DNA from 3 places in the Bradyrhizobium sp. BR 1433 genome. Region 1 is predicted to be linked to each of the others. Evidence: predicted binding sites of a transcription regulator. Region 1 holds the regulator's gene; each other region holds the start of a gene.
The links. The regulator PhoB, encoded in region 1, activates phosphate uptake and scavenging genes when phosphate is short. The targets are predictions, from matches to a motif close to TGTCATNNANCTGTCAT.
Positions count from the first base shown of each region.

Region 2: ACSKB9_RS41360 (acetoacetate decarboxylase) is a predicted target of PhoB. The motif match lies at 4,604-4,620, and genes of this name have one in related genera.
Region 3: ACSKB9_RS23255 (DUF2794 domain-containing protein) is a predicted target of PhoB. The motif match lies at 2,027-2,043, and genes of this name have one in related genera.

Region 1 covers NZ_JBPUGG010000001.1:4,268,045-4,277,864, reverse strand. Annotated here, with positions in the region: partial or broken gene ACSKB9_RS20860 (UPF0104 family protein) at 1-136, shown strand, start outside; gene ACSKB9_RS20855 (ATP-binding protein) at 221-1,534, shown strand; gene pstS (phosphate ABC transporter substrate-binding protein PstS) at 1,670-2,680, shown strand; gene pstC (phosphate ABC transporter permease subunit PstC) at 2,905-3,894, shown strand; gene pstA (phosphate ABC transporter permease PstA) at 3,899-4,744, shown strand; gene pstB (phosphate ABC transporter ATP-binding protein PstB) at 4,741-5,559, shown strand; gene phoU (phosphate signaling complex protein PhoU) at 5,666-6,382, shown strand; gene phoB (phosphate regulon transcriptional regulator PhoB) at 6,528-7,238, shown strand; gene ACSKB9_RS20820 (GcrA family cell cycle regulator) at 7,431-7,943, opposite strand; gene ACSKB9_RS20815 (aspartate aminotransferase family protein) at 8,431-9,639, shown strand; gene argF (ornithine carbamoyltransferase) at 9,639-9,820, shown strand, end outside.
Region 2 covers NZ_JBPUGG010000001.1:8,632,990-8,642,809, forward strand. Annotated here, with positions in the region: gene ACSKB9_RS41335 (TAXI family TRAP transporter solute-binding subunit) at 1-325, opposite strand, end outside; partial or broken gene ACSKB9_RS41340 (acetyl-CoA carboxylase biotin carboxyl carrier protein subunit) at 479-701, opposite strand; gene ACSKB9_RS41345 (IclR family transcriptional regulator) at 831-1,802, shown strand; partial or broken gene ACSKB9_RS41350 (acyl-CoA carboxylase subunit beta) at 1,732-3,292, shown strand; gene ACSKB9_RS41355 (patatin-like phospholipase family protein) at 3,398-4,561, opposite strand; gene ACSKB9_RS41360 (acetoacetate decarboxylase) at 4,783-5,568, shown strand; gene ACSKB9_RS41365 (transporter) at 5,711-6,730, shown strand; gene ACSKB9_RS41370 (carbohydrate porin) at 6,779-7,969, shown strand; gene ACSKB9_RS41375 (carbohydrate porin) at 7,897-8,109, shown strand; gene ACSKB9_RS41380 (MFS transporter) at 8,137-9,441, opposite strand; gene ACSKB9_RS41385 (acetyl-CoA C-acyltransferase) at 9,683-9,820, opposite strand, start outside.
Region 3 covers NZ_JBPUGG010000001.1:4,821,356-4,831,175, forward strand. Annotated here, with positions in the region: gene ACSKB9_RS23245 (ABC transporter permease) at 1-351, shown strand, start outside; gene ACSKB9_RS23250 (Bax inhibitor-1/YccA family protein) at 586-1,377, shown strand; gene ACSKB9_RS23255 (DUF2794 domain-containing protein) at 1,599-1,970, opposite strand; gene ACSKB9_RS23260 (DUF1223 domain-containing protein) at 2,498-3,259, opposite strand; gene acnA (aconitate hydratase AcnA) at 3,486-6,206, opposite strand; gene ccmA (heme ABC exporter ATP-binding protein CcmA) at 6,447-7,049, shown strand; gene ccmB (heme exporter protein CcmB) at 7,046-7,714, shown strand; gene ACSKB9_RS23280 (heme ABC transporter permease) at 7,790-8,578, shown strand; gene ccmD (heme exporter protein CcmD) at 8,583-8,762, shown strand; gene ACSKB9_RS23290 (DsbE family thiol:disulfide interchange protein) at 8,759-9,352, shown strand; gene ACSKB9_RS23295 (septation protein A) at 9,575-9,820, opposite strand, start outside.

The DNA.
Region 1 (9,820 bases):
CTGTAATCTTGCTGACGTTTCGGGAGGTTATCGTCGGCGCCCGACTCAAACGGCTGCCGCAGGCTGATTCGGGTCCCGCGCCGAGCCGCACCATGAGGCGGTTCTGGTTCGCAAGCGCGGTGACTCCGGGGTCTGATGAAGCGGCCCAATGCCTCCCGAGGGAAGGTCGCTATGACCGCGCCTGGGCGAGACATGAACCGACGGGATGAAAGCCGCCGCGATGGCAATTGACGATTCGCATTCCTCCATCTTCTCGCCCTGGCCCGACCGGTTGCGCCACTCCGCGCTGATCCTGCTTGCCGCAGCGCTGGCCTTGAGCGTGGTGGTCGCGCTCGGCGAATTGTCGCTAGTGCGCGCCTGCGCCGTGTTCGTCTGCATCGCGGCCGCGGCGCTGGTGCCATGGCGGCTGCATGATGCCGGAACCTCGCGCGAGGATGTCCGCGGCGTCAATCCGGTCGAGGCCGCCGCCGTCAGCGCGGTCGTCGCCGGCATGCCGGATCCGGCCGTGCTGCTCGATCGCGCCGGCCGTGTCATCCATCTCAACGTCGCCGCGGCGCAGCTCGCGCCCGCGCTGCGCAAGAACGAACTGGCGCAATTTGCCCTGCGCTCGCCGGAGATCATCACCGCGCTGCGCGAGGCGATCGCGACCACCGAGCCGCGCCGCGCCACCTACACCGACCACGTTCCGGTCGATCGCTGGATGGAACTGGTGATCACGCCGGTGCCGGTGCCGACCCAGTTCGGCGGCACCGAGAAGTGCATGCTGATGACCTTCCACGACCTGACGCCACTGCGCCGGGTCGAGGAGATGCGCGCCGATTTCGTCGCCAATGCCAGCCACGAGCTGCGCACGCCGCTCGCCGCCTTGTCCGGCTTCATCGACACGCTGCAGGGGCCGGCGCGTGAGGACGCGCGGGCGCGCGAGCGCTTCCTCGGCATCATGCACACCCAGGCGACCCGTATGGCGCGGCTGATTGACGATTTGCTGTCGCTGTCGCGGGTCGAGCTGTCGGCCCATGTGCGGCCCGAGGCCTCGATCGACATCGTGCCGATCATCCGCCAGGTGGCCGACGGGCTCGAGGCACTGGCCAGCGAGCGCCAGGTCGAGATCGAGGTCGACCTGCCTCAGGCCCCGGTGATGATCGCCGGCGACCGCGAGGAACTGCTCCGCCTGTTCGAGAACCTGATCGAGAACGCCCTCAAATACGGCGCTTCCGGGGGCCGCGTCATAGTGTCGCTGAATCAGGCCGTTTCGGGCGCATCGGGCGAGGGGACCCCCGAAATCCGTGTCATGGTACGGGATTTCGGCCCCGGCATCGCCCCGGAGCACCTGCCGCGGCTGACCGAGCGCTTCTACCGGGTCGACGTCGGCGACAGCCGCAACCAGGGCGGAACGGGCCTCGGATTATCGCTGGTGAAACATATTCTTAACCGTCATCGCGGGCGTCTTTTGATCGAGAGCGTGCCGAAGAACGGCGCCACTTTTACCGCCTGTTTTCCCCGGCCGAAGACCCCGTTACCAACTCAAAGCTAAGCGTTTTCAGAAGCTTAGCACTGTCATCCAACTGTCATTCAACCTTCGTAAAAGCAGCACCGACCGCTCCTAGATGGACCGGCGTGAGCGCGATCGGGCGCATTCGGCGCTTCGCTCACTGGATGGAGACCACCCATGAATTTCATCAAAGCAATCGTCGCAGCCGGCATGATCGCCGCTTCGACGTCGGCCTTCGCTGCCGATATTACCGGCGCGGGCGCGACGTTTCCGTTCCCGATCTATTCGAAGTGGGCTGACGCCTACAAGAAGGAGACCGGCAACGGTCTGAACTACCAGTCGATCGGCTCCGGCGCCGGCATCAAGCAGATCCAGGCCAAGACCGTGACCTTCGGCGCCACCGACGCGCCGCTCAAGCACGAGCAGCTCGAGAAGGACGGCCTCGTCCAGTGGCCCATGGTGATGGGCGCGATCGTCCCGGTCGTGAACCTCGAAGGCATCAAGCCGGGTGACCTGATCCTGTCGGGCGAAGTGCTCGGCGACATCTATCTCGGCAAGATCACCAAGTGGAATGACGCGGCGATCGCCAAGCTCAATCCGAAGCTGACCCTGCCGGGCGATGCGATCACCGTCGTGCGCCGTTCGGACGGTTCGGGCACCACCTTCAACTTCACCGACTATCTCTCCAAGTCGAACGCCGACTGGAAGTCCAAGGTCGGTTCCGGCACCGCGGTCGAATGGCCGGTCGGCGTCGGCGCCAAGGGCAACGAAGGCGTTGCCGGCAACATCAGCCAGACCAAGAACGCGATCGGCTATGTCGAATATGCCTACGCCAAGCAGAACAAGCTGACCTACACCGGGCTGGTCAACAAGGCCGGCAAGACCGTGCAGCCGACCATGGCTGCCTTCCAGGCTGCCGCCTCGAACGCCGACTGGGCCAAGGCTCCCGGCTACTACGTGATCCTGACCGACCAGCCGGGCGAGGCCTCCTGGCCGATCACCGCGGCGACCTTCATCCTGATGCACAAGGACTCGACCGACAAGGCGGCCTCGCAGGAAGCGCTCAAGTTCTTCAAATACGCCTTCGAGAAGGGCGACAAGGCGGCCGAAGAGCTCGACTACATCCCGATGCCGGACTCGGTCGTCAAGCTGATCGAGAAGACCTGGTCGTCGGACATCAAGAGCTAAGTCCGACGCTGCGACAGGACCTGTGCCGATCGCGGCACAGGTCGAGCGACCAAGACCCGGTCTCCATCACCGCGGCGACAAGCGCGGGATCGAGGCCGGGGTTCGCGCCTCAAGGGGCGTGGCTGGAACGACGACGCCCGGCCAAATGCGTCAGTGACGATCGCTTCGGGGCGTAGCGGTTTGCGTGGCTTTTGCATACTAAAGAGGGGATCGGCGTGGCAGACATGGCTGTTCAGAGCGATGTGATGGAAGCCGCGGGACCTTACGATCGCGCCAAGGCCCTCAGCGCCTTCAAGCTCGGTGACCTCACTTTCTATTGGATCACCCGCATCTCGGCGATTTCGGTTCTGTTGATCCTCGGCGGCATCATCCTGTCGCTGATCGTCGGCGCCTGGCCGGCGATGAAGGAATACGGCATCGCCTTCCTCTGGACGCAGCGCTGGGCACCCTCGGCCGATCCACCGGTGCTCGGCGCGCTCGGCCCGATCTACGGCACGCTGATCACCTCGGTCATCGCGATGCTGATCGCCATTCCGGTCGGCATCGGCATCGCCGTGTTCCTCACCGAGCTCTGCCCGCAAATGCTGCGCCGCCCGATCGGCATCGCGATCGAGCTGCTCGCCGGCATCCCCTCGATCATCTACGGCATGTGGGGCTTCTTCGTGCTCGGCCCGTTCCTTGCCAACACGTTCCAGCCCTTCATGATCCGGATCTTCGAGGGCGTCCCGGTGCTGGGTGCGGTGTTCGCCGGCCCGCCGTCCTATCTCAGCCTGTTCAACGCTGCGCTGATCCTTGCGATCATGGTGCTGCCCTTCATCACCGCGATCTCGGTCGACGTGTTCAAGACCGTGCCGCCGGTGCTGAAGGAAGCCGCCTACGGCATGGGCTGCACCACCTGGGAAGTCGTTCGCAGCGTCGTGATCCCCTACACCCGCGTCGGCGTGATCGGCGGCATCATGCTGGCGCTCGGCCGCGCCCTCGGCGAGACCATGGCGGTGACCTTCATCATCGGCAACTCGTTCCGCATCTCGTCGTCGATCTTCGCGCCGGGCACCACGATCTCGGCGGCGATCGCCAGCGAATTCGCTGAGAGCGACGGCCTGCACCAGTCCGGCCTGATCCTGCTCGGCCTGCTGCTGTTCGTGCTGACCTTCTTCGTGCTCGCCGGCGCGCGGCTGATGCTGATGCGGCTTGAAAAGAAGGCGGGGAAGTAACGCCATGAACCCGATCTACAAATCCCGCCGCCGCAGCGACATCGTCATCCGCGCACTCTGCGTCGGCGCGGCTCTGTTCGGCGTCACCTGGCTGGCGCTGATCCTGATCACGCTGCTCTATAACGGCCTTGCCGGCCTCAGCGTGCAGCTGTTCACCCAGAACACGCCGCCGCCCGGCTCGACCGAAGGCGGCCTGCTCAACGCCATCGTCGGCTCGGTCATCATGACCGTGATCGGCGTCGGCATCGGCGCGCCGCTTGGCCTGTTCGCCGGCACCTACCTCGCCGAATACGGCAAGCACGACAAGCTGACCTCGGTGATCCGCTTCATCAACAACATCCTGCTCAGCGCGCCCTCGATCATCATCGGCCTGTTCATCTATGGTGCGGTGGTGGTGCCGATGCGCGGCTTCTCGGCGATCGCAGGCAGCCTCGCGCTCGCGGTGATCGTGATCCCGGTCGTGCTGCGCACCACCGAGGACATGCTGCTCTTGGTGCCCAATCCGCTGCGCGAGGCCGCCTCCGCGCTCGGCCTGCCGCGTTCGCTGGTGATCAAGCGGATCGCTTATCGTGCTGCGCGATCGGGTCTGATCACCGGCGTGCTGCTGGCGACCGCCCGCGTCGCCGGCGAGACCGCGCCGCTGCTGTTCACCGCGCTGTCGAACCAGTTCTTCAGCCTGGATCTGACCAAGACGATGGCCAACCTGCCGGTGACCATCAACAACTTCGTGCAGAGCCCCTACGCCTACTGGAAGGAGCTGGCGTGGAGCGGTGCGCTGCTCATCACATTCACCGTGCTCGCGTTGAATATCGGCGCGCGTATCCTTGGTGCCGAAAGGGCCGCAAAATGACCGAGCTTTCCGTCTCCACGACTGCCGCAGGCCACGTTCCGCAGGTTCCGCTGCCGGAAGCGCCGCCGAAAGTCACGGTGCGCAATCTCAACTTCTATTACGGCGAGCACCACGCGCTGAAGAACATCAACCTGACGCTCGGCACCAACCGCGTCACGGCGTTCATCGGCCCGTCCGGCTGCGGCAAGTCGACCCTGCTGCGCATCTTCAACCGGATGTATGACCTGTATCCGGGCCAGCGCGCGGTCGGCCAGCTGATGCTGGACCAGACCAACATTCTCGACCCCAAGCTCGACCTCAACTTGTTGCGCGCGCGCGTCGGCATGGTGTTCCAGAAGCCGACGCCGTTCCCGATGACGATCTACGAGAACATCGCCTTCGGCATCCGCCTCTACGAGAAGATCTCGAAGTCCGAGATGGACGACCGGGTCGAGAAGGCGTTGCGCGGCGGCGCGCTTTGGAACGAGGTCAAGGACAAGCTGAACGCCTCCGGCCTGTCGCTCTCCGGCGGCCAGCAGCAGCGCCTGTGCATCGCGCGCACCGTGGCGGTGCGCCCCGAGGTGATCCTGTTCGACGAGCCGTGCTCGGCGCTCGACCCGATCTCGACCGCCAAGGTCGAGGAGCTGATCCAGGAGCTCTCCGAGGACTACACGATCGCGATCGTCACCCATAACATGCAGCAGGCGGCGCGCGTCTCCGACAAGACCGCCTTCATGTATCTCGGCGAGCTGATCGAGTTCGACGACACCAACAAGATCTTCACCTCACCGAGCGATCGGCGCACCCAGGACTACATCACCGGCCGGTTCGGTTGACCGGCGCATGATCCGGAAAAGTGGAAACCGGTTTTCCGATCAGGTCATGCTAAAATTCACGACACGATACCATGATCCCCGGGATCATGGTTGAGGGAGACAAGCGATGGCTTCTGAACATACCGCCAAGGCATTCGACAGCGACCTGCAGGAGTTGACCCGCCTGGTCGCCGAGATGGGCGGCCTGGTCGAACGGATGATTACCGAGTCGGTCGACGCGCTGATCCGTCGCGACGTCGCGCTCGGCAAGCGCGTGGTCGCCGCCGACATCGAGATCGACAATCTGCAGCGCAACATCGAAGAGCGCGCGGTGCTGACGATCGCCCGCCGCCAGCCGATGGCGATCGACCTGCGTGAGATCGTTAGCGCGATGCGCGTCGCCACCGACCTCGAGCGGATCGGCGACCTCGCCAAGAACATGGGCAAGCGCGTCGCGGCGTTGGAGAGCGATTTCCAGCCGCTGAAGCTGATCCGCGGCCTCGAGCACATGACCGACCTCGTGCTGTCGCAGGTCAAGTCGGTGCTCGACGCCTATGCCGCGCACGACCTGCCGGCGGCGATGAACGTCTGGAAGGGCGACGAGGAGGTCGATGCGATCTGCACCTCGCTGTTCCGCGAACTGCTCACCTACATGATGGAAGATCCGCGCAACATCTCGTTCTGCATCCATCTGATGTTCTGCGCCAAGAACATCGAGCGGATCGGCGATCACGCCACCAATATCGCCGAGACCGTGTTCTACATGATCGAGGGCCAGCAGATCACCGACAAGCGCCCGAAGGGCGACATGACCACTTTTGCCACCACGGTGCCGGGCAACTGAGGCATGATCGGCAAGCGCGGAACCGGCAAGAGCGAAACTGGATGATCCTCGCGACAACTCGTTTCCGCGGGGACTATGCTCGAGGAAGTAAGCGTTTCGGTTTGCGTCTGGGCAACGGATCACCACAGAGAAAGAACTTAGACCGATGAGCGCACGCATTCTGGTAGTCGAAGACGAGGAAGCGCTGACGACGCTGTTGCGCTACAATCTCGATGCGGAAGGCTACGATGTCGAGACGGTGGGGCGCGGCGACGATGCGGATACAAGGCTGAAGGAGCGCGTTCCCGACCTCGTGGTGCTCGACTGGATGTTGCCGGGCCTGTCCGGCATCGAGTTGTGCCGCCGCCTGCGGGCGCGGCCCGAGACCAAGCAGCTTCCGATCATCATGCTGACCGCGCGCGGCGAGGAAAGCGAGCGCGTGCGCGGGCTTGCCACCGGCGCCGACGATTACATCGTCAAGCCGTTCTCGGTGCCGGAGTTGCTGGCGCGGGTGAAAGGCCTCTTGCGCCGGGCCAGCCCGGAGCGGCTTGCGACCGTGCTGACCTATGGCGACATCGAGCTCGACCGCGAGAAGCGCCGCGTGGCGCGCTCGGGCCGTCCCATCGATCTCGGGCCGACCGAGTATCGCCTGCTCGAATTCTTCCTCGAGCATCCCGGCCGCGTGTTCAGCCGCGAGCAACTGCTCGACAGCGTCTGGGGCCGCGACATCTACATCGACGAGCGCACCGTCGACGTGCATATCGGCCGCCTGCGCAAGCTGCTCAATCCGGGCCGCGAGCAGGATCCGATCCGCACCGTGCGCGGCGCCGGCTACGCGCTCGACGACCGCTTTGCCAAGGCCGAGCCGCAGCCGTAACGGGCGTTGGCTTAGCCCCGGCCCATCCAGCGTCGTCATTGCGAGCGTAGCGAAGCAATCCATTTCACCGCAAACGCGGAACGATGGATTGCTTCGTCGCTAACGCTCCTCGCAATGACGGTGGAGGCCACAAAAAAATCCCCGCTTTCGCGGGGATTTGTTTTTGAGGTCTTCCGTCGTTTTCCCGAGTGCTCACTTGATCTGCGGTTTCGCCGACGGCCGGCGGCGATCAGCGGCGGGCTGGTAGGCGACGCGCGAGTGATGCGCGCAATAGGGCAGGCCGCCGAGCGCTTTGCCGCCGCAGAAGAAGAATTCCGGGCTCGAGGGATCGCCGACCGGCCAGTGACAGGTGGCCTCGTTGAGCTCGAGCAGCGACAGCCGCTGGCTCATCGGCACCACATTGTCGTAGGAGATCGGATCGGGCTCCATCTCGGCCTCGAAGGCGTGCGCCAGCGCGGTGTTGCCGCGCGAGACCGGGCGCGCCACCCGCATCATGTGCTGGGCGGGGCGGGCCTTGCGCTGCCGCGGCGCGGCCGTGGAGGGTGCCTTGGCGCGGCCGGAGAGGCCGAGCCGATGCACTTTGCCGATCACGGCGTTTCGCGTCACATTGCCAAGTTCCGCCGCGATCTGGCTGGCCGACAGGCCGGACTCCCAGAGCTTCTTCAGCTGCTCGACGCGATCGTCGGACCAGGTCAATACAGTCATCGCATTCTTCCCTTCGCGTAGCGCCGGCCAAGCATTGGAGCGGCGCTGCGAGCCAATCTGGACAAATATCCCTGCGGCCAGAATCCCTTAGCCCTCGCCGGGCACGGTGTTGCGCCCGAACGTTTACGCGAGACACAAAGGCTACTTAGAGGGTCCAGTACCGCCGCACGAGATGTCGTACCCGACAGGCCAAACGCTACAATATGGCGTGACTCTGGCGCAAGAGTCCGCGGCCGTGCGTCCACATGTTCCCACACAGTTAAGCGTTGCGATGAGGCTTTTCCACCGCACCGGAATGCCCCGGATTGCGCTCGTTTCGCATTGCAGGAAGGCCACTTCGTGGCGATTGACACTTACCGACCGCAGCATACAATGCCCGCCACGTGCCGCCCGCAAAGGCGGCCGTTTTGTTTTCCGAAGCTGGCCGTTGCTGCGCTGGCGTCAAGGCGCGCGGCAATTGTCGGCTCAAAAGCCGTCAGTGATCGCCATGACCAACGCTGCCACGTCGCATCTGCTCCCCGTCTTCGCCAGGGTCGATCTCGGTTTCGAGCGCGGTGAGGGCGCCTGGCTGATCGCAACCAACGGCGACCGCTATCTCGATTTCACCTCGGGCGTCGCGGTCAACGCGCTCGGGCACGCGCATCCGTATCTCGTCAAGGCGCTGCAGGAACAGGCGACCAAGCTCTGGCACATGTCGAACCTGTTCAAGAGCCCGGACGGCGAGGTGCTTGCCGCGCGGCTGTGCGAGCAGAGCTTTGCCGACTTCGTGTTCTTCTGCAATTCCGGCGCCGAGGCGATGGAGGGCGTGATCAAGCTGGTCCGCCATTATCACTTCTCCAAGGGCCATGGCGAGCGCTACCGCATCATCACCTTCGAGGGCGCCTTCCACGGCCGCACGCTGGGCACGCTGGCGGCGACCGGCTCGGCGAAATATCTCGAGGGCTTCGGCCCGCCGATGGACGGTTTCGACCAGGTGCCGCATGGCGACATCGAGGCGGTGAAGAAGGCGATCGGCCCGCACACCGCCGGCATCCTGATCGAGCCGGTGCAGGGCGAGGGCGGCGTGCGCTCGGCGCCGCAGGCGTTCTTCAAGGCGCTGCGCGCGCTGTGCGACGAGCATGGCCTGCTGCTCGCTTTCGACGAGGTGCAGACCGGCATGGGCCGCACCGGCGAGCTGTTCGCCTACAAGCGCACCGGCGTCACGCCGGATGTGATGTCGCTGGCCAAGGCGCTCGGCGGCGGCTTCCCGATCGGCGCGGTGCTGGCGACCGCGCAGGCTGCTGCCGGCATGGCGCCCGGCTCACACGGCTCGACCTTCGGTGGCAATCCGCTCGCGGTCGCCGCCGCCAATGCCGTGCTCGACGTCATGCTGAAACCCGGCTTCTTCGAGCATGTGCAGAAGATGTCGCTGCTGCTCAAGCAGAAGCTCGCCTCCGTCGTCGACCGCTATCCCGGCGTGCTGTCGGAGGTGCGCGGCGAGGGGCTGTTGATCGGCGTCAAGGCCGTGGTGCCGTCGGGCGACCTGATCGCCGCGCTGCGCAGCGAGAAGCTGCTCACCGTCGGCGCCGGCGACAATGTGGTGCGGTTCCTGGCGCCGCTGATCGTGACCGAGGCCGAGATCGACCAGTCGATCACCGCGCTCGAGCGCGCCTGCGCGACATTGTCGGCGGCGCAGCCGAAGAAGGCGGCTGGATAATGAGCAAGCCGGTCCGTCACTTTCTCGATATCAACGAGCTGCCGCTCGGCGAACTGCGCAACATGCTGTCCGCCGGAGCCGCCATGAAGGCGAAGCTGAAGGCGCATGAGAAGGGCAGGAAGCCGCTCGAAGGCAAGACGCTGGCGATGATCTTCGAGCGCCCGTCGACCCGCACAAGGGT
Region 2 (9,820 bases), 4.4 Mb from region 1:
ACTCCTTGGCGCCGAACTCGAACACGCCTTCCTGCGCGAAATAGGTACCCGATCCCATCGCCGAGGAGACCGCGCGCTTGGCGCGCAGCGGCGCGAGCCGCGCGACGTCATTGCCGGCCGGCAGCACGCGGACGTCGGTGCCGTATTTGTCCTTCATCATCTTGCCGACGCCGACCGCGATGTTGAAGCCGGCGGTGCCGGTGTCGTAGGCGGTCACCGCCATGGTCGGCGGCAGCTTGATGTCCTCGGCCGAGGCGGGCAGGGCAGCGAAGATCGAAATGCCGGCAAGAGCGGCAGGCGCGAGCGCCATCAGCCAATGGATCATAATTCCTCCCCTTGTTTCGCTGTGCGAAACTTTTCCGGGCGGGATGATTGCATCGTGATCCGGCGATGGCAACGCTACCTCCGGCGCAAGCCGGCGATTTCGGCCGCTGCATCACCGGACAGATTGTCGCGGCTGGACTGGAAGGACGGGATCTCAGGTCTCGACGATCGCGACCGCCTGGCCTTCGGCGATGACATCGTCGATCTTGACCAAGATCGACTCTGATTTTGCCTGCTGCAGTCGACGTGACCGGTATTTCCATCTTCATCGCTTCGACGAACGCAATCTCGTCGCCATTGCCGATGCTGCTGCCGTTCTCGACAGGAAGCGCGCAAACGCGCCCGGCAACTTCGGTCACAACCTTGATCTCTGGCATTCCACTCTCCGATACCGTCTTGCGGAAATTTCATCCGGCGAACGGCTTTTTGTTGTGGCGCCAGATTGCCTGAGGTAGCTTGTTCTGCAAGTGGAATTTTATTCCGCAGGACGGAATGGAGCCAAACAGATGGGAAGGCGCTCGGAACGGCTTAGCAGGCAGGGAATGCTCGCCAGCGAGACAGGCGATGGCGATGTCATCCAGGTGGTGTCGCGCGCCTTCGACGTGTTGCGGTGCTTCGAGGGACACGAGGCCCGGCTCGGCAATCTCGAGATCTCGAACCGCTGCGGTCTGCCGCGTTCGACGGTGTCGCGGCTGACGCACACGCTGACGCGGATGGGGCAACTGGTCTATCTGCCGCGCGACCAGAAATATCGCATCGGCCCGAGCGCGGTCGCGATGAGCACCACGATGATGAAGGGGCTGCAGCTGCGCAATCTGATCCGGCTGCGCCTGCAGGATGTCGCCGATCAGTTGCCCGGCACGGTGGGCTTCGTCATCCCCGACCGCTTTCACCTGGTCTATCTGGAGTTCGCCCGCGCGGCCAACGCGCTCGGCCTGCATGAGGCCACCGGCAGCCGGATCTCGATGGCGACCACCGCGGCCGGCCACGCCTATACGGCCGCGCTCGATCCCGCGGTCGGCGACGCGCTGATCGCCGAGATGGAAGGCGAGTTGCCCGACAGCGCCAAGATGCTGACGCCGCGCATCGAGGCCAACCGCCGGCATTTGCAGGAGCACGGCTACGTCGTCGCCTGCGGCCTGTGGAGCCCGCACATCAACGGCGTCGCGGTGCCGCTGTGGTCGCCGCAGTACCAGACCTATGTGGTCACCACGATCGGCCTGCTCTCGGCGATGTATGACGAGGCGCGGCTACATCGTGAGGTGGCGCCGCAAATGGTCGAGCTCGCGGCCGCACTCGGCAGCCTGCTCGAAGGCGCCGACGGCGACATCTTCAGCAATCGGATCGAACGCAAGTCGCTTCCGGTGACCGCCCATAACAACAAAATCCTCAAGACGGGAGCAGTGAATGAACTGGAAGCCGGAACTCGACGACCTCGCCCGCCGCGAAGCGTTCGCGCGGGAGATGGGAGGCGTTGACAAGGTCAAGCGGCAACGCGACCAGGGCCGGCTCACGGTTCGTGAGCGCATCGACAAGCTCGTCGACCAGAGCAGCTTTCACGAGGTCGGTGCCATCTCCGGCATCGCCGAATATGACGAGAGCAACGAACTCAAGCACCTGACGCCGGCGAACTGCGTGTTCGGCCGCGCCAGGGTCGACGGCCGCACCGTGGTCGTGGTCGGCGACGACTTCACCGTGCGCGGCGGCTCGGCGGATGCATCGATTTCCGCCAAGCCGTTGATGGCGGAGGAGATGGCGCACGACTTCCGCTTGCCGATCGTTCGCGTGATCGAGGGCTCCGGCGGCGGCGGCTCGGTGAAGACGATCGAGACGCAGGGGCGCGGCCAATCTGCCTGGCGGCGTCGGCGGCACGCGCTGGTACTGGTACACGACCGCCAATTTGGCCCGCGTGCCGGTGGTCGGTCTCGGGCTCGGCTCGGTCGCGGGCCTCGGTGCCGCGCGGCTTGCCGCCACGCATTACTCTGTCATGACCAAGAGCTCCGCGATGTTCGTCGCCGGCCCGCCGGTGGTGAAGCGCCTGGGTCAGGATCTGACCAAGCAGGAGCTCGGCGGCGCAGACATCCAGACCCGCGCCGGCGCGATCGATCAGGCCGTCGAGACCGAAGAGGAGGCGTTCGACTACGCGCGGCGCTTCCTGTCCTATCTGCCGCCGTCGGTCTACGACCTGCCGCCGACCATTCCCTGCACCGACGATCCGGAGCGTGCCGAGGAATCGCTGCTCAAGGCCGTGCCGCGCAACCGCCGGCAGGTCTACAAGATGCGGCCGATCATCGACGCCGTCGTCGACAAGGGCTCGTTCTTCGAGGTCGGCACCAATTTCGGCCGCCCGATCATCACCGGATTGGCGCGGATCGAGGGCAGATCGGTGCTGCTGCTCGCCAGCGATCCTTTCCACTATGGCGGCTCTTGGACCGCGGACGCCTGCCAGAAGGTGGTGCGCTGGGTCGACTTCGCCGAGACCTTCCATCTGCCGGTGGTCTACCTGATGGACTGCCCCGGCTTCATGATCGGGCTCGAGGCGGAGAAGACGGCGACCATCCGCCATGGCGTGCGGGCGATGGCGGCGGTCAACCAGAGCACGGTGCCGTGGTGCACCATCATCATCCGCAACGCCTTCGGCGTCGCCGGCGTGGTGCATCAGCCGGCCAACCGTTTCTCGATGCGCTACGCGTGGCCGTCGGCCTATTGGGGCTCGCTACCGCTGGAGGGCGGCATCGAGGCGGCCTATCGCGCCGAGATCGATGCGGCCGCCGATCCCGCCGCCAAGCTGCGCGAGATCGAGGATCGCCTCAACAAGCTGCGCTCGCCGTTCCGCTCGGCCGAGAAGTTCTGGGTCGAGGAGGTGATCGATCCGCGCAAGACGCGCTCGCTGCTCTGCGAGTTCGCGCGCCTCGCCGAACCGATCCGCAAGGCTGGTCCGCCGAGCAACATGTCGACGCGGCCGTAAGCGGCGCCTCAATCGTCATTGCGAGCGTAGCGAAGCAATCCATATCACCATGTGCTGAGGTATGGATTGCTTCGTCGCCGCGCTCCTCGCAATGACGACACGTATTTACTCCGCTTCGCGATGCACGTCGTGGATCACGATGCCCATGCCGTTCTCGGGCATCTTGATCCATTCGCGCCGCTTCAGCGAGCGCTTGGTATCCTCGTGCCCGCTCACCCAATGCTCGCGCATCGAGGTGCCGGAGAATTCGTGGTCCTTGGCGTCGCCCTCATAGGCCTTCTGCTGATAGATCAGCTGCAATAGCGTGATCCCCGGCAGCCGAGCGTTTGCCTTCTTGAGCTGGCGCTCCTCGTCCGACAGCTGATCGTCGGGGATCTTTCCCAGCGCATTGTGCAGGGCGGTGCGCAGATTGTAGGTCTTGCGATAGACGTCGGTGTTGTAGCGGGTACGCGACGAATACATGATGTCCTTGTGCCGGGCCATCACGTCCTGGATGTCGCGCGGCAGCGCGCCGCGCGCCGAGAACAGGTCGACCTGGAACACCAGCGAATTCATGTTGTCTTCCTGGTCGAGCAGATGCTGCAGCGGCGTGTTGGACACGATGCCGCCGTCCCAGAAATGATCGGTGCCGACCTTCACCATCGGCAGCGCTGGCGGCAGCGCGCCGCTCGCCATGATGTGCTCGGGAATGATCTCGTCATGGGCATTGTCGAAATAGATGAAGTTGCCGGAGAGCACGTTCACTGCGCCGACCGCGAACCGTATTTTCTTGGAATTGATGCGGTCGAAATCAACCAGCTCGAGCAAGGACTCGCGCAGCGGCGTGGTGTCGTAGTAGCTGGTGGCGGTGCGCGCGCCGGCCGGGCTGAACCACGGATTGGCCTGGTGCGGGGTGAAGAAGCCGGGTTGTCCGAGCGTCGTCGTCAGCCATGAGCTGGTGAAATTGCGCGCCTTGCGGAAGATGTCGCCGTCCGGGGTGTAGTGCCAGATCTTGCGGCTGGTGATGCGATCCCAGAATGTGTGCAGCCGCTCGAGCCGCTTTTCGGGCGGATTGCCGGCGATGATCGCGGAGTTGATCGCGCCGATCGAGACGCCGCAGACCCAGTCGGGCTCGATGTCGGATTCATGCAGCGCCTGATAGACGCCAGCCTGATAGGCGCCGAGTGCGCCGCCGCCCTGCAGGACCAGGGCCACGCGATCGCAGCCTTCCGGACGCCAGCCCGGCGTCGCGTGATCGATATCGTCGAAATGCGGGGTTCGCGCGTCCATATCAGACACTCCAAAAATTCGCGGCGAGAATTCAGCGCGCCGATGACGCCGTGATGACAATTGCGGCGCCCGCGCACGGCGCATCCGGCATGCCCGCTTGCATGGTTAGCATTGGGCTCCACCACGAAACGCAGGTCATGCGCCTGACGGAAATTCCTCACATCGCTGTCAATCTCGGCCGCTAGCTTTCGGGCAAACTTTTCAAACAGGGGGTTATTGCGATGCGCAGGGAAGATCTGCTCAAGCTTCCGTCGATGCCGGCCGCCGGCCCGAGCTATCCCGCCGGTCCGTATCGCTTCATCGATCGCGAATTCCTCGTCATCACCTATGAGACCGATCCGGAGTTGATCCGCGCCGGCCTGCCCGAGCCGCTGGAGCCGATCGAGCAGGCGATCGTGCATTACGAATGGATCAAGATGCCCGACAGCTCCGGCTTCGGCAGCTACACCGAGTCCGGCCTCGTGATCCCCGCGCGCCTGAATGGCGAAGAGGTCAACTTCGTCTGCCAGATGTATCTCGACGATGATCCGCCGATCGCGGCCGGCCGCGAGATCTGGGGCTTTCCCAAGAAATACGCCCATCCCAAGCTCGAGATCGTCAAGGACACGCTGACCGGCACGCTGGAATATGCCGGCCAGCTCGTTGCGATGGGCACGATGGGCTACAAGCACGAGAGCATGGCGGGCAATGGCGACGTCACCCGCGCCACGCTGTCGAAGACGCAAGTTAATCTGAAGATGATCCCCGGCGTCGACGGCCATCTCGAGGTCTGCCAGCTGGTCGCGATCAACCTCACCGACATCGTCGTCAAGGGCTCCTGGATCGGACCCGGCCGGCTGCACCTGGTGCCGCATGTCAATGCACCGGTCGCCGATTTCCCGGTCAAGCGTGTCGTCGGCGCGCATCATTTCCTCGCCGATCTGACGCTGCCGTTCGGCCGCGTCGTGCACGACTACAACAAGGAGGCCGCGGAGGCGGCGGCGCCGACCGGTCTTGCGGCGGAGTAGGGCGGTCGCTGACATAAAACTGTAACAGGCGCGTCCTCCTATGTTGCGTCGAGGGGACGCGCTTGCTCAGCGTTGCGCGTGGGCGAGGTCTTGAAGATGTCATTTCGCGCGGTTGCGTTGTCGATTGACTTGGGGGCGGGCCATGCTGGCTGATCCACCTCCCGCTCCGGTCGGGTCGCTGCTGACCCGTGAGGCGGTCCCCGGTCTGGTCTGGGCGTTCCGCCTGCACCACGACGGCCGCGCCGAGGCGCTTCCGATCGATGCGCCGATCGAGCCGAGCCACGACGGAAGGTTGTGGCTGCACTTCAACCTGACCGACGTCCGCACCCGGGCATGGATCGCCAACATGCACATCCCGCAGCTCGCGCGGGATCTCTTGCTGTCGAATGACAATTTCCAGCAGATCCACGTCGTCGACAATTGCGTCTACGGCGTGTTTTCCGATCTGGTGCGGGATATCGACGCCGCGACCCGGGAGACCGGCTTTCTCCGCTTTGCGATGACCGAACGCCTCCTGGTCAGCGGCCGCCATCAGGCGCTGTGCTCCGCCGATGCGACGCGCCGCGTGCTCGAGGGCGGCCATCGCGTCGGCAGCGTCGCGGCGCTGCTGGAGAAGATCGTCGACGAGATCGCCGACACCATGGACCGCATGGCGGACAAGATCGGCACCGATATCGATGCGATCGAGGAGCGGGTGCTCGCCGAGGATACCGGATCGGAGCTGCGCAAGAATCTGAGCCGGATGCGCCGCACCTGTGTGCGACTGCATCGCCAGCTCGCCGGCCTGCGCGTGCTGTTTCACCGGCTCGAGCAGAAGAGCACCGACAATCTCAGCCCGGCGCTGCGGCTGCAGGCCGGCAAGCTCGCGCAGCGGCTCGACGGTCTCGACCACGACATCGTCGAACTGCACGAGCGCAGCCGCCTGCTCGAGGAGGAGCTGCGCTTCAAGCTCGAGGAGGAGAGCAACAAGCACCTCCACGCGTTGTCCGTCGTCACCATGATGCTGCTGCCGCCGACGCTCGTCACCGGCATCTTCGGCATGAACACCAAGGGATTGCCGTTGACCGACGTCGACAGCGGGTTCCTGGTCGCGGCCGGCCTTCTGATCGGGTCGGCGCTGCTGGCCTATCTGCTGATGCGGCGGCTCGGCATCGTCAAATAGCGCGAGCGCACCGCGGCATTCCCGATGTGCAGAGTTCTTTCCCGCGCGATGTTGGTAGCCGCGGCCCTCGCGCTCGGCGCGCCGGCGCATGCGGAAGACAAGCCGGTCGCCGACCGGATTGCTAATACGCGGGCTGCGCTCGAGGAGGCCGGCTACCAGTTCAGCCTGACCTATATCGGTGAGGGGTTTTCCAACGTCTCCGGCGGTGTCAGCAACGGCGCGGCCTATACCGGCCGTCTCGATCTCGGCACCACCATCGACCTCGAGAAGGCGATGGGCTGGACCGGTGCGACCTTCCACGCCAACATGTACCAGATCCACGGCGACGGGCTGTCGCGGAGCTATGTCGGCAACCTGTTCCTGGTGTCCGGCGTCGAGTCGCTGCCGGCGACGCGGCTCTATGAACTCTGGATCGAGCAGAAGCTGCTCGGCGGCAAACTCTCGGTGCGCGTCGGCCAGCAGGGCTCGGACGTCGAGTTCATCGACAGCCAGTACGACGACATCTTCATCAATTCGGCGCTCGGCTGGCCCGGCATTGTCGGCACCATTCTGCCGGCCGGCGGACCGTCGCCGCCACTTGCGGTGCCCGGCATCCGGTTCAAGGCCAATCTGTCCGACCGCATCACCGCCTATCTGGCCTTGTTCGACGGTTCGGCTTCGCCGCCGCAGGGGACGGACGATCCGCAGATATTGAACGCCCACGGGCTCAATTTCCGGGTCAACGATCCGCCATGGTGGATCGGCCAGCTCAAATACAAGTTCGAGATCGGCGAGAGCAGGCTGCCGGCGACCATCACCGGCGGCGCCTGGTATCACATGGGCTCGTTTGCCGACCAGCGCTTCTCGGCCGACGGGCTGTCGCTCGCCGATCCCAACAGCTCCGGCGACACGCGCTGGCTGCGGCGGGACAACGGCATCTTCATGGTCTACGAGCAGCTGCTTGCGCGCGCCAGGCCGGACGCTGACAGGGGCGTCGCGTTCTTCATGCGCGCCTCGGTCAGCCCGTCGGACCGCAACCTGATCAGCACCTATGTCGACGGCGGCTTCCTGTTCACCGGCTTCAGCGAGGCGTATTCGGACGATCGGTTCGGCATCGCCGCGATCTATGCGCCGCGATCTATGCCAGGATTTCCGACGCCGCGCGTGCGCTCGACCGCGACACCCAGATCTTCACGGGCACGCCGTATCCGATCCGCGACTACGAGGCGATCCTCGAGATCACCTACCAGCACGTGGTGAACCCGAATTTCACCATGCAGCCGATGTTTCAATACATCGCCCATCCCGGCGGCGGCGCCGTCGATCCCAACGATCCGACGCAAACGCATCGGATCAAGGACAGTGTGGTGTTCGGGATGCGCACCATCCTGTCGTACTGACCGGCGGACGTCGCGCAGGCGGCGGCCTCAGGCCGCGACCGGCTTAGGCTCCGCCACCGATTTCGGCTGCGGCGGCGCGATCGCCAGCGCGATCAGCGCGGCAAAGATGCACAGCGCACCGGCAATGAAGAACGCCGGCAGGTAGCTCTGATAGATCGTGCGCGACAGTCCGGCGCCGAACGCGGCGGCGCCTGCGCCGAGCTGGTGGCCGGCGAAGATCCATCCGAACACCAGATTGGCGCGCTCGGCGCCGAAGCGCTGCGCGGTGAGGCGCACCGTCGGCGGCACCGTCGCGATCCAGTCGAGGCCATAGAACATCGCGAACAGCGACAGCCCGTAGAACGTGAAGTCGGAGAACGGCAGGAACAGCAGCGACAGGCCGCGCAGGCCGTAATACCAGAACAGCAGATAGCGGTTGTCGTAGCGGTCCGACAGCCAGCCCGAGACGATGGTGCCGAAGAAATCGAAGATCCCCATCGCGGCGAGCAGGCTTGCCGCCTGCACCTGCGGGATGCCGTAGTCGAGGCACATCGGGATCAGGTGAACCTGGACCAGGCCGTTGGTCGAAGCGCCGCAGACGAAGAAGGTCGCGAACAGGATCCAGAACACCGAGGACTTCGCGGAGTCGCGCAGCGTGCCGAGCGCGGCGGCCACGATCGGCGCATTGGCCGGCGGCGGCGCGGGAAGCGGCGTGCTTCCCTCGTCGCCGAACGGACGCAGGCCGACGTCGCTCGGCCGGTCGCGCATCACCATCAGCACGGCAAAGGCGGCGACGCCGAGCATGACGCAGACCAGCCCAAGCGCGACACGCCAGCCGTAGCGCTCGGTCAGCGTCGCCAGGAGCGGCAGGAAGGCGAGCTGTCCCGTCGCGACGCTTGCGGTGAGGATGCCGACCACGAGGCCGCGCCGCGCCACGAACCAGCGCGCCGCGATGGTCGCGCCGAGCACCAGCGCGGTCATCCCGGTGCCGATTCCGATCACGACGCCCCACAGCAGGATGAGCTGCCAGACTTGGGTCATGGCGAGCGAGGCCAATAGACCGGAGACCACGATCAGCTGCGCCGCCAGCGTCACGTTGCGCAGGCCGTAGCGGTTCATCAGCGCGGCGGCGAACGGCGCCATCAGCCCGAACAGGATGAAGCGGATCGACAGCGCCGAGGAAATCTCGGCGGTGGACCAGCCGAACTCCTTCTGCAGGGGCACGATGAACACGCCGGGCGCGCCGACGGTGCCGGCGGAGATCAGCGCGGCAAGGAAAGTCACGGCCACCATCACCCAGCCGTAGTGGATGTTGCGGCGGGCGAGGGTGGAAGCAAGCCAGTTCGAGATCATTGTGTTCCGGATCGATTGCGATGAAAGCTTTGCGTGATGCGCAATATGGCACGAGAGAGCCATGGCTAAAATGCCATAGTTCCCTCGTTTTCGGACTCAGGCGCCAGGCCGTCGTACTGCCTCATGGACGCCTTTCATAACTAACCGTCATTGCGAGGAGCGAAGCGACGAAGCAATCCATCGTTCGGTTTGTGAAAAGAGATGGATTGCTTCGCTTCGCTCGCAATGACGGCATACCGGATCAGTGCGCGACCCGCTCGACGGCGATCGCGGTGGCTTCGCCGCCGCCGATGCACAGCGCCGCAACGCCGCGCTTCAGGTTCTGCGCCTCCAACGCGTGCAGCAGCGTCACGATCAGCCGCGCGCCGGTGGCGCCGAT
Region 3 (9,820 bases), 550 kb from region 1:
CTGATCTCCGCGATCCTGGTGCTCGGCGGCGCGCTCGCCGCCGGACACCGCCACCGCGTCTATGACGCCGTGATTCTCAAGACGCTCGGCGCCACGCGGGTGCGACTGCTCGGCGCCTACGCGCTGGAGTATCTGATGATCGGTTTTGCAACCGCGGTGTTCGGGGTGATCGCCGGCTCGATCGCGGCCTGGCTGATCGTGACTAGGCTGATGACGCTGAGTTTTATCTGGCAGGCCGGCAGCGCCGCGCTGGTCGTGGTCGCCGCGCTGGTCGTCACGGTCGGACTGGGGCTCGCCGGGACGCTGCTCGCGCTAAACCAGAAGCCGGCCTCAGTGTTGCGGAATTTGTGACAAAATGTAGCGGCGCGAGCGCCGTTTTTGCCTATGATGCTAGGGCAGAGCGACATTCGGCCGCGCGTGGAAGCTTGCGTCGGATGTGTTAATTTCCCACATACCAATCGGGTCGGATAGTCGGTTTGAATGACACGGAATTAATGTTCCGCAAACCGAGCCATCTGAGATAGATTTACGACCGGCGCCGCAAATCCCTTGCGCTCCACCGGGACCAACCACGGGAATTCGACCATGTCGGACCTAGACCGCAACTACGCTTCTCCTTTCGGCCGGGCCGCCGGGCGCATTGACGCTGCGGCCGTCGACGCCGGTCTGCGCGCCTACATGCTGCGCATCTACAACTACATGAGCATCGGCCTGGCCATCACCGGCCTCGCCGCGCTCGGCGTCTACATGGGTGCGGTGACGACCGACCAGTCGGCCGCCGTCGCCAAGTTCGGCAACGCCTATCTGACGCAGTTCGGCTACGCGATGTTCGTGAGCCCGCTGAAGTGGCTGTTCATCCTCGCCCCTCTGGCGATGGTGTTCGTCATCTCGGCCGGCATCAACCGCCTGCAGCCCGCGACCGCCCAACTCCTGTTCTGGGTGTTCTCGGCGCTGATGGGTCTGTCGCTGTCGTCGATCTTCCTGGTGTACACGCACACCTCGATCGTGCGCGTGTTCTTCATCACCGCGGCAACGTTCGGTGCGCTGAGCCTCTACGGCTACACCACCAAGCGTGACATGAGCGGCATGGGCTCGTTCCTGTTCATGGGTCTGATCGGCATCATCATCGCGAGCCTGGTCAACCTGTTCCTGGCGAGCTCGGCGCTGCAGTTCATCGTGTCGGTGGTCGGCGTGCTGGTGTTCGCGGGCCTCACCGCCTGGGACACCCAGCGGCTGAAGAACGACTACATCTACGGCTACGCCTCGCAGGGTGGCGTGATGGCAGAGCGTGCGGCAATCACTGGTGCGCTGTCGCTCTACCTGAACTTCATCAACCTGTTCACGCTGCTCCTGCAGCTGCTCGGCCAGCGCGACTAAGCGCCTCGAGCGAGCCGATCAAATCCAAGCCCCGGCCATTCCGCCGGGGCTTTTCTTTTGGGCGAGGCGAGATGTGATGTAGCCCGGATGAAGCGCAAGCGAAATCCGGGACAGGCTGATCCGCGGCCTCAACGGCCCCGGATTGAGCGGAGCCTGCCATCGAGCGCGTTCGCGCGCCCCGTTGGCTCCATCCGGGCTACAAGCAGACTGACCTGGCGCGCTTAGACCAGCGACAGCTTGCGGTCGATGACGAGCAGCACGCGTTCGAGTTCGTGGCCGCGGCGCAGGATCAGGCCGGTCGCGGAAATCACGCTGTACATGCCCTGCTTGCGCGCAAGCCGGGGGTCCTTCTCGATCCGGTAGATCGGCACTTCCGACGCGCGCCGGAACACCGAGAACACGGCACGGTCCTTCAGGAAGTCGATCGCATAATCGCGCCACTCGCCGTCGGCGACCATGCGGCCGTAGAGATTGAGAATGCGGTTGAGTTCAAGTCGATTGAAAGTCACGCGATTGGGCTGAGGGGTCGCGGCGGCGGTGCGCGCCGCGGCACGACTCCCGCTCGGATCAGTGTCCTCCGAGATCAAACTCATCGAGCGCCTCCTGTCACCTCGGTGGCGATCGGGTTCCGAAGGCCCCTCTTCGGGATCGTCACGAGAGTGACATGATCGCGCTAAGCGCGCGGGCCCGCAAGGGGCCAATCGCAATGCAACCGGGCCTTAACCACCGCCGCGCGCGGCGGATTGTCCGAAAAACCGCAGAGTCACGGGAACGTTAGCGGAATCATATTGCTGCCCCACTTCCGCCCATCGCCCGCCCCGCTGCCCTGCGAAAAGGAAATCCTGCGTTGGCCCGGTCCTTTCGGTTCCGGATTCCTCAGCCCCCAGCCCCCCGGGGCCGTCGGGATCGGGCCTGTTCGCAGGGGAGTCAAATCCCAACACTGGGCCAACGAAAGTTGGTCCTTTTTGTTTTGGGACCTGCGCAAGCAAGACGCGCGCGCCAAGCACCGGCGCCTTCCTTTCGGCAGATCACTGAATGCAGGTTTGTCGCCATGCGGCTGCACGAAAACATGCGTGCGACCGGCGGAAGCCAGCGCATCGCGCCTTACCGCAGCGAGGCGCTAGTGAAGTGAGGTGAAGGCAGCGCCGAGCATCGGGCCCGGCTTGTCGCGGTTGCCGTCCTGGACGTACACCGCCGCAGCATCGACACCGTCACGCGTGATGTTCTCCAGCGGCACGGTCCAGCTCCCGGACGAACCGTTCCAGTCACCGACCTTGAGGAGATTGCGCACGACGTTGTGGTAGGTGATCTCGCGGCCGCGGTTCTCGCCGCGCGCGATCGAGATCGGCACCGACTTCGAGATCGAGCAGATCCAGACCTCGCCGCGCGACACGGCCGGCGACTTCGATGCGGCGACCGACACGTTGATCTGCTTGCCGCTCAGCGTCATCGTCACGGGCACCGACATCACGCTGCCGCTCCTTTCGGTGTCCTTGATGGCGTCCTCGATACTGGCGCGATCGCTGCCGATCACATGCGCGGAGCCATTGATCACGGCTTGCGGCGTGTAGACGTCGCGGTCGCCGCGAACATGCGAATAGGCCTTCTGGCGCGCGCTGAAACGGGAATCGGCCAGCGTGTCCTTCCAGCCGAGATAGTCCCAATAGTCGATCGGCATGCTCAGCGCGATGACGTTGGGGTCCTTCGCGAGGTCACCGATGATCTTGTCCGCGGGCGGACAGGACGAGCATCCCTGCGAGGTGAAGAGTTCGACGACGGCACGCGGATCGGCGTGGGCGGGGCGGATGATCGCGACGATTGCGCAGATACCAAGGGCGCTGGACCATCGCGAGATACAGTTATAGGCCATCATCGCTGTCATACTGCGAACCAGTCGTGATGATTTCCATCCGTAATTGTACGGAGCATGAAGTCTGTCCCTGAACTTGCGTGCCCCAAAACGCGAGAAAGCGGCCTTTTCATAGGCCGCCTTCTTTTTAGCCGCTACTCACTAAGCAGTGAGGCACCGATCACAAATCCGCGTTGGAGCATGGTCCGGAAAAGTGTGAAGCGGTTTTCCGGACAGACCATGCTCAAACAAAGGGGCCTTAGGCCGCGAGTTTGCGCAGCACATAATGCAGGATGCCGCCGTTGCGATAGTAGTCGAGCTCGTCCAGCGTATCGATGCGGCAGAGCAGCGGGACATCCTTTTTGCCGCCGTCAGCGGAGACGATCTCGGCCGTCAGCGTCTGGCGCGGCTTCAGATCGCCCTGCAGCCCGCGGATCGTGACCTTCTCGTCGCCCTTGAGGCCGAGCGAGGACCACGAGGTGCCGTCCTGGAAGGTGAGCGGAAGCACGCCCATGCCGACCAGGTTGGAGCGATGGATGCGCTCGAAGCTCTGGCAGATCACCGCGCGCACGCCGAGCAGGCGCGTGCCCTTCGCGGCCCAGTCGCGCGACGAGCCGTTGCCGTATTCGGCGCCGGCGAACACCACCAGCGGCACGCTCTCCTGCTGGTACTTCATCGCGGCGTCGTAGATCGACATCTGCTCGCCGTCGGGCCAGTGCCTGGTCAAACCGCCTTCCGGAATATTGCCGTCCGCGCCCTTCAGCATGAAGTTCTTGATGCGGATGTTAGCGAAGGTGCCGCGCATCATCACTTCATGGTTGCCGCGCCGCGTGCCGTACTGGTTGAAGTCGGCGGGGCGCACCTGGTGCTCGCTGAGGAACTTGCCGGCGGGCGAGGTCAGCTTGATCGAACCGGCCGGCGAGATGTGGTCGGTGGTGATCTTGTCGCCGAACATCGCGAGGATCCGCGCGTCGACTACGTCCGTGACCGGATCGGGCTGCTTCTTCATGCCTTCGAAATAGGGCGGGTTCTGCACATAGGTCGAGCTCATGTTCCAGCGATAGGTCTCGCTTTCCGTGGTCTTGATCTTGCGCCAGTTGGTATCGCCCTTGAACACGTCGGCGTACTTCTTCTTGAAGATCGTCGCGGTGACGTACTTCTTCATGAAGGCGTTGATCTCCTTGGCGGTCGGCCAGATGTCCTTGAGGAACACCGGCTTGCCGTCCTTGCCGATGCCGAGCGGCTCAACCGCGAGATCCTTGGTCACGGTGCCGGCGAGCGCATGCGCGACGACGAGCGGCGGCGAGGCGAGGTAGTTCGCCTGCACGTCGGGCGAGACGCGGCCTTCGAAGTTGCGGTTACCCGACAGCACGGCGGCGGCGACGATGCCGTTTTCGTTGATTGACTTCGAGATGTCTTCCGGCAGCGGGCCGGAATTGCCGATGCAGGTCGTGCAGCCGAAGCCGACGAGGTTGAAGCCGACCTTGTCGAGATCGGCCTGCAGGCCAGAATTGGCGAGATACTCCGCCACCACCTGGCTGCCCGGCGCGAGCGAGGTCTTCACCCACGGCTTGGCCTTGAGGCCCTTGGCGGCCGCCTTGCGCGCCAGCAGGCCGGCACCGATCAGCACGCTCGGATTCGAGGTGTTGGTGCAGGAGGTGATCGCCGCGATCACGACGTCGCCATGGCCGAGATCGAAGTCACGGCCCTCGACCGCATAACGCTTCTGCTCGCCCTCGGGCTTCTTGTATTCGCCGACCAGCGCGGTCGCGAAACCGGTCGACACCGCCGGCAGCGCGATGCGGCCTTCGGGCCGCTTCGGTCCGGCCATCGACGGTACGACGTCGCCGAGGTCGAGCGTCAGCGTGGTGGTGAACACCGGGTCAGTCGACTTGGCGGTACGGAACAGGCCCTGCGCCTTGGCGTAGGACTGCACCAGCTTGACGCGATCGGCCTTGCGGCCCGAGGTCTTCAGGTAATCGATGGTCGCGGCGTCGACCGGGAAGAAGCCGCAGGTCGCGCCATATTCGGGCGCCATGTTGCCGATGGTCGCCTTGTCCGCGACCGAGAGATAGTCGAGGCCCGGGCCGAAGAACTCGACGAACTTGCCGACCACGCCGAGCTTGCGCAGCATCTGGGTGACGGTCAGCACGAGGTCGGTGGCGGTCACGCCTTCCTTGAGCTGGCCCTTGAGCTTGAAGCCGACCACTTCTGGCAGCAGCATCGACAGCGGCTGGCCGAGCATGCAGGCCTCCGCCTCGATGCCGCCGACGCCCCAGCCGAGCACGGCGAGGCCGTTGACCATCGTGGTGTGCGAGTCGGTGCCGACCAGCGAGTCGGGATAGGCGACCTCGAAGGTGCCGGTCTTCCGGCCGACCGTCATCTTCTCCTTCTTGGTCCACACCGTCTGCGCGAGATATTCGAGATTGACCTGATGGCAGATGCCGGTGCCGGGCGGCACCACCGAGAAGTTCGAGAACGCCTTCTGGCCCCACTTCAGGAACTCGTAGCGCTCCTGGTTCTGCTTGTATTCCTCGGTGACGTTCTTCGCGAACGCCTTGTTGTCACCGAAGAAGTTGACGATCACCGAGTGGTCGATGACGAGATCGACCGGCACCAGCGGGTTGATCTTCTCGGCATCGCCGCCGAGGTTCTGCATCGCGTTGCGCATCGCCGCGAGGTCGACCACGGCCGGGACGCCGGTGAAATCCTGCATCAGGACGCGCGCCGGGCGGAACGCGATTTCGTGCTCGAGCTGGCGCTTCTTCAGCCACTTCGACACCGCAACGATGTCTTCCTTCTTGACGGTGCGGCCGTCCTCGTTGCGCAGCAGGTTCTCCAGCAGAACCTTCATCGAATACGGCAGCTTCGAAATCCCCTTCAGTCCGTTCTTCTCTGCCTGGGGCAGGCTGTAATAGACGTAGGACTTGCCGCCGACCTTCAGGGTCTTGCGGCATTTGAAGCTGTCGAGCGAGGTCATGCGAGGAATCCCAATTCTCAGTTATACCCGGCAAGGGTAACTAAACACCGGCGATCGGCACTGGCCAAGGGATGGCCTGGGGTGGGTTGCGGCCGCCGATTGTGTGTGCTGCATCAAGTTCCGGGCTTATAGAACCTTTCTAGAAGCACCGCCACACCGACAAGCGTGCGACAGCGTTGCGCGACCCAAAAATTCTCACGCGGTAGCGAAAGATTTCAGAGGGCTGTGACAAGACGAACCATGCGGCTCTCGGGACGAAATCTGAAATGCGTGCGCGGCGGGCGCGAGGTGTTTTCCGGCCTCGATCTGTCGGCCACGTCAGGCCAGGCGCTCGCCATCACCGGCCCCAACGGTGCCGGCAAGACCTCGCTGCTGCGCGTCCTCGCCGGGCTATTGGTTCCCGCCGAGGGTGTGGTCGCGCTCGAAGGCGGCGACGCCGAGCTCAGCCTGTCCGAGCAGGCCCACTATCTCGGCCACCGCGACGCCCTGAAGCCGGCGCTGAGCGTTGCGGAAAATCTGTCCTTCTGGCGGGAATTCCTCGGCGGCGAGACCGAGGACGCCGGCCGCTGCCTTGCCGCCGTGGCGCTCGACCACGCCGCGCATCTGCCGGCGGCCTACCTCTCCGCCGGGCAGCGCCGCCGCCTGTCGATCGCGCGCCTGCTCTCGGTGCGGCGACCGGTGTGGCTGCTGGACGAGCCGACATCGGCGCTCGACGCGGCCGGACAGGCGCTGTTCATCGACCTGATGCGCGACCATCTCGCACGGGGCGGCCTGATCGTCGCGGCGACGCATCTGCCGCTCGGCATCGATGCGCGCGATCTGCGGATGGGAGGCGCGGCATGAGCGCGCTTGGCGCCTTGATCCGCCGCGACATCCGCATCGCGCTGCGCGTCGGCGGCGGTGCGCTGATCGGCGTGCTGTTCTTCCTCACCGTCACGGTGCTGATGCCGTTCGCGGTCGGACCGGATCTCGCGCTGCTGTCGCGGCTCGGGCCCGCCATCCTCTGGCTCGGCGCGTTGCTGGCGAGCCTGCTCACGCTCGACCGCCTGTTCACGGCCGACCACGAGGACGGCTCGCTCGACCTCATCGTGATGAGCCGGACGCCGCTGGAACTCGCCTGCGCCGCCAAGGCACTGGCGCACTGGATCGCCGCCGGCCTGCCGCTGATCATCGCAACCCCGGTGCTCGGCCTGCTGCTCAATCTCGACGGCACCGCGACGCTCGCGGTCGCGGCGACGCTGCTGGCGGGAACACCGGCGCTGACCTTCACCGGCATGATCGGCGCGGCCCTGGCGGTGACGCTGCATCGCGGCGGGCTATTGCTGGCGGTGCTGGTGCTGCCGCTGTCGATCCCGGTGCTGATCTTCGGGGTTGCGGCCTCGCAGGCGGCGATATCGGGGCCTTTGCCGTTTGGAACACCGTTCTCGATCCTCTGCGCGCTGTCACTTGCCAGCCTCGTGATCGGCCCCTTTGCCGCCGCCGCGAGCCTGCGGCACGGGCTGGACTGAAATGAGCCCGATCAAATCTCGCCGGGAGGAGATCGGCCGATTGCCTGCGACACATCGGACGATTATCAGGGTGCCATGACGCTGACCGACCTCGCCAATCCGACCAAGTTTCTGGCGCTGACCGCACGCATCCTGCCGTGGCTCGCGGGCGTGACCGCGATCCTGCTCGCGATCGGGCTCTACCAGTCGGCGACGGCGCCCGACGACTACCAGCAGGGCGCCACGGTGAAGATCATGTTCATCCACGTGCCGAATGCGTGGCTGTCGATGTTCGTCTGGGGCGTCATGAGCGTGGCCGCGCTCGGCACCCTCGTTTGGCGGCATCCGCTCGCCGACGTCGCCGCGAAAGCCGCCGCGCCGATCGGCGCCGCCTTCACCTTCCTTGCGCTCGTCACCGGCTCGCTGTGGGGCCGGCCGATGTGGGGCACCTATTGGGAGTGGGATGCGCGCCTGACCTCGGTCTTGATCCTGTTCCTGATGTATCTCGGCCTGATGGCGCTGTGGCGCGCGGTAGAGGACCCGTCGCGTGCGGCGCGGGCGGCGGCGGTGCTCACGCTGGTGGGCGCGATCAACATCCCGATCATCAAGTTCTCGGTCGACTGGTGGAACACGCTGCATCAGCCGGCCTCGGTGTTTCGCGCCGGCGGGCCGACGCTCGACAAGGCGTTCCTGTGGCCGCTGCTGGTGATGGCGATCGCGTTCTCGCTGCTGTTCATCACCTTGCACCTGGCGGCGATGCGCAACGAGATCCTGCGCCGGCGCGTGCGCAGCCTGCAGATGATGCAGGCGAGCCGCGTCTCGTTCACGAGCGAGGTGGGCGGCGGTTCGCAAGCAACCGCGTCAAACGAAATTGGAGCGGCGTGATACGATGGCGCTTGGTCCCTACGCCTCCTTCATCGTGACGTCCTACGCGCTGGTCGCGGCGGTCGTACTGCTGTTGATCATCTGGATCATCGCCGACTATCGCCGGCAACAGGCGCGTCTCAGGGAGATCGAGGCCAGCGGCGTGACGCGCCGCTCCGGCCGCAGTGCGGCGGATATAGGATGAGCGATCAGGCGACCAACAGCCCGCCGCAAGCACGCCGCCTGCTGGTGGTGCTGCCGCTGCTGATCTTCCTCGGCCTCGCCGGGCTGTTCCTGCTGCGGCTCTATGGCGGCGATCCCTCGAAAATCCCGTCGGCGCTGATCGGCCGGCCGGCGCCGCAGACCGCCCTGCCCGCGCTCGACGGCCTGGTGCGGGACGGTGCGCCGGTCCCCGGTCTCGATCCCGCCGCCTTCAAGGGCAAGGTCTCGGTCGTCAACGTCTGGGCGTCGTGGTGCGTGCCTTGTCACGACGAGGCGCCGCTGCTGACCGAGCTCGGCAAGGACAAGCGCTTCCAGATCATCGGCATCAACTACAAGGACTCGCCCGAGAATGCCCGGCGCTTCCTCGGCCGCTACGGCAATCCGTTCGGCATCGTCGGCGTCGACGGCAACGGCCGCGCCTCGATCGAATGGGGCGTCTATGGCGTGCCCGAGACCTTCCTGGTCGGGCGCGAGGGCACCATCGTCTACAAGCTGGTCGGCCCGGTGACTCCGGACAACGTCAACCGCGTGCTCAAGGCCGAGATTGAGAAGGCGCTCGCGGCGGGCAGCTAGCGACAGCGGCGTATTGGCCCTCCCTCTCCCCGTCCTTTACGGGGAGAGGTCGAAATTCGCGCGAAGCAGGAATTTCGGGTGAGGGACTTTGGACGGTGTTTGTAACAAACTCCGAGCCTATCCGTGGAGAGACCCCTCACCCCAACCCTCTCCCCGCATCCGCCTTCGCCCGAAGGCGGGCTTCGGCGGACAAGAGAGCGGGGCGAGGGAGCAGAGTGCTGATCACCCCTTCCGCACGTCGCCCGCGTCGGCCTCGCTCGCCTCCAGCGAAACCGGCTCGAGGTGATAGCGCTTGGTCAGCGGCATCTGGGCTATGGCGAAGATCATGGTCAGCGGCGTCACGCCGAACACCTTGAAGTTCACCCAGAAATCCGTGGTCTGCGTGCGCCAGACGAGCTCGTTGAGCACCGCCATGCCGGCGAAGAACAGCGCCCAGCGCATGGTGAGGATGCGCCAGCCCTGCGGCGT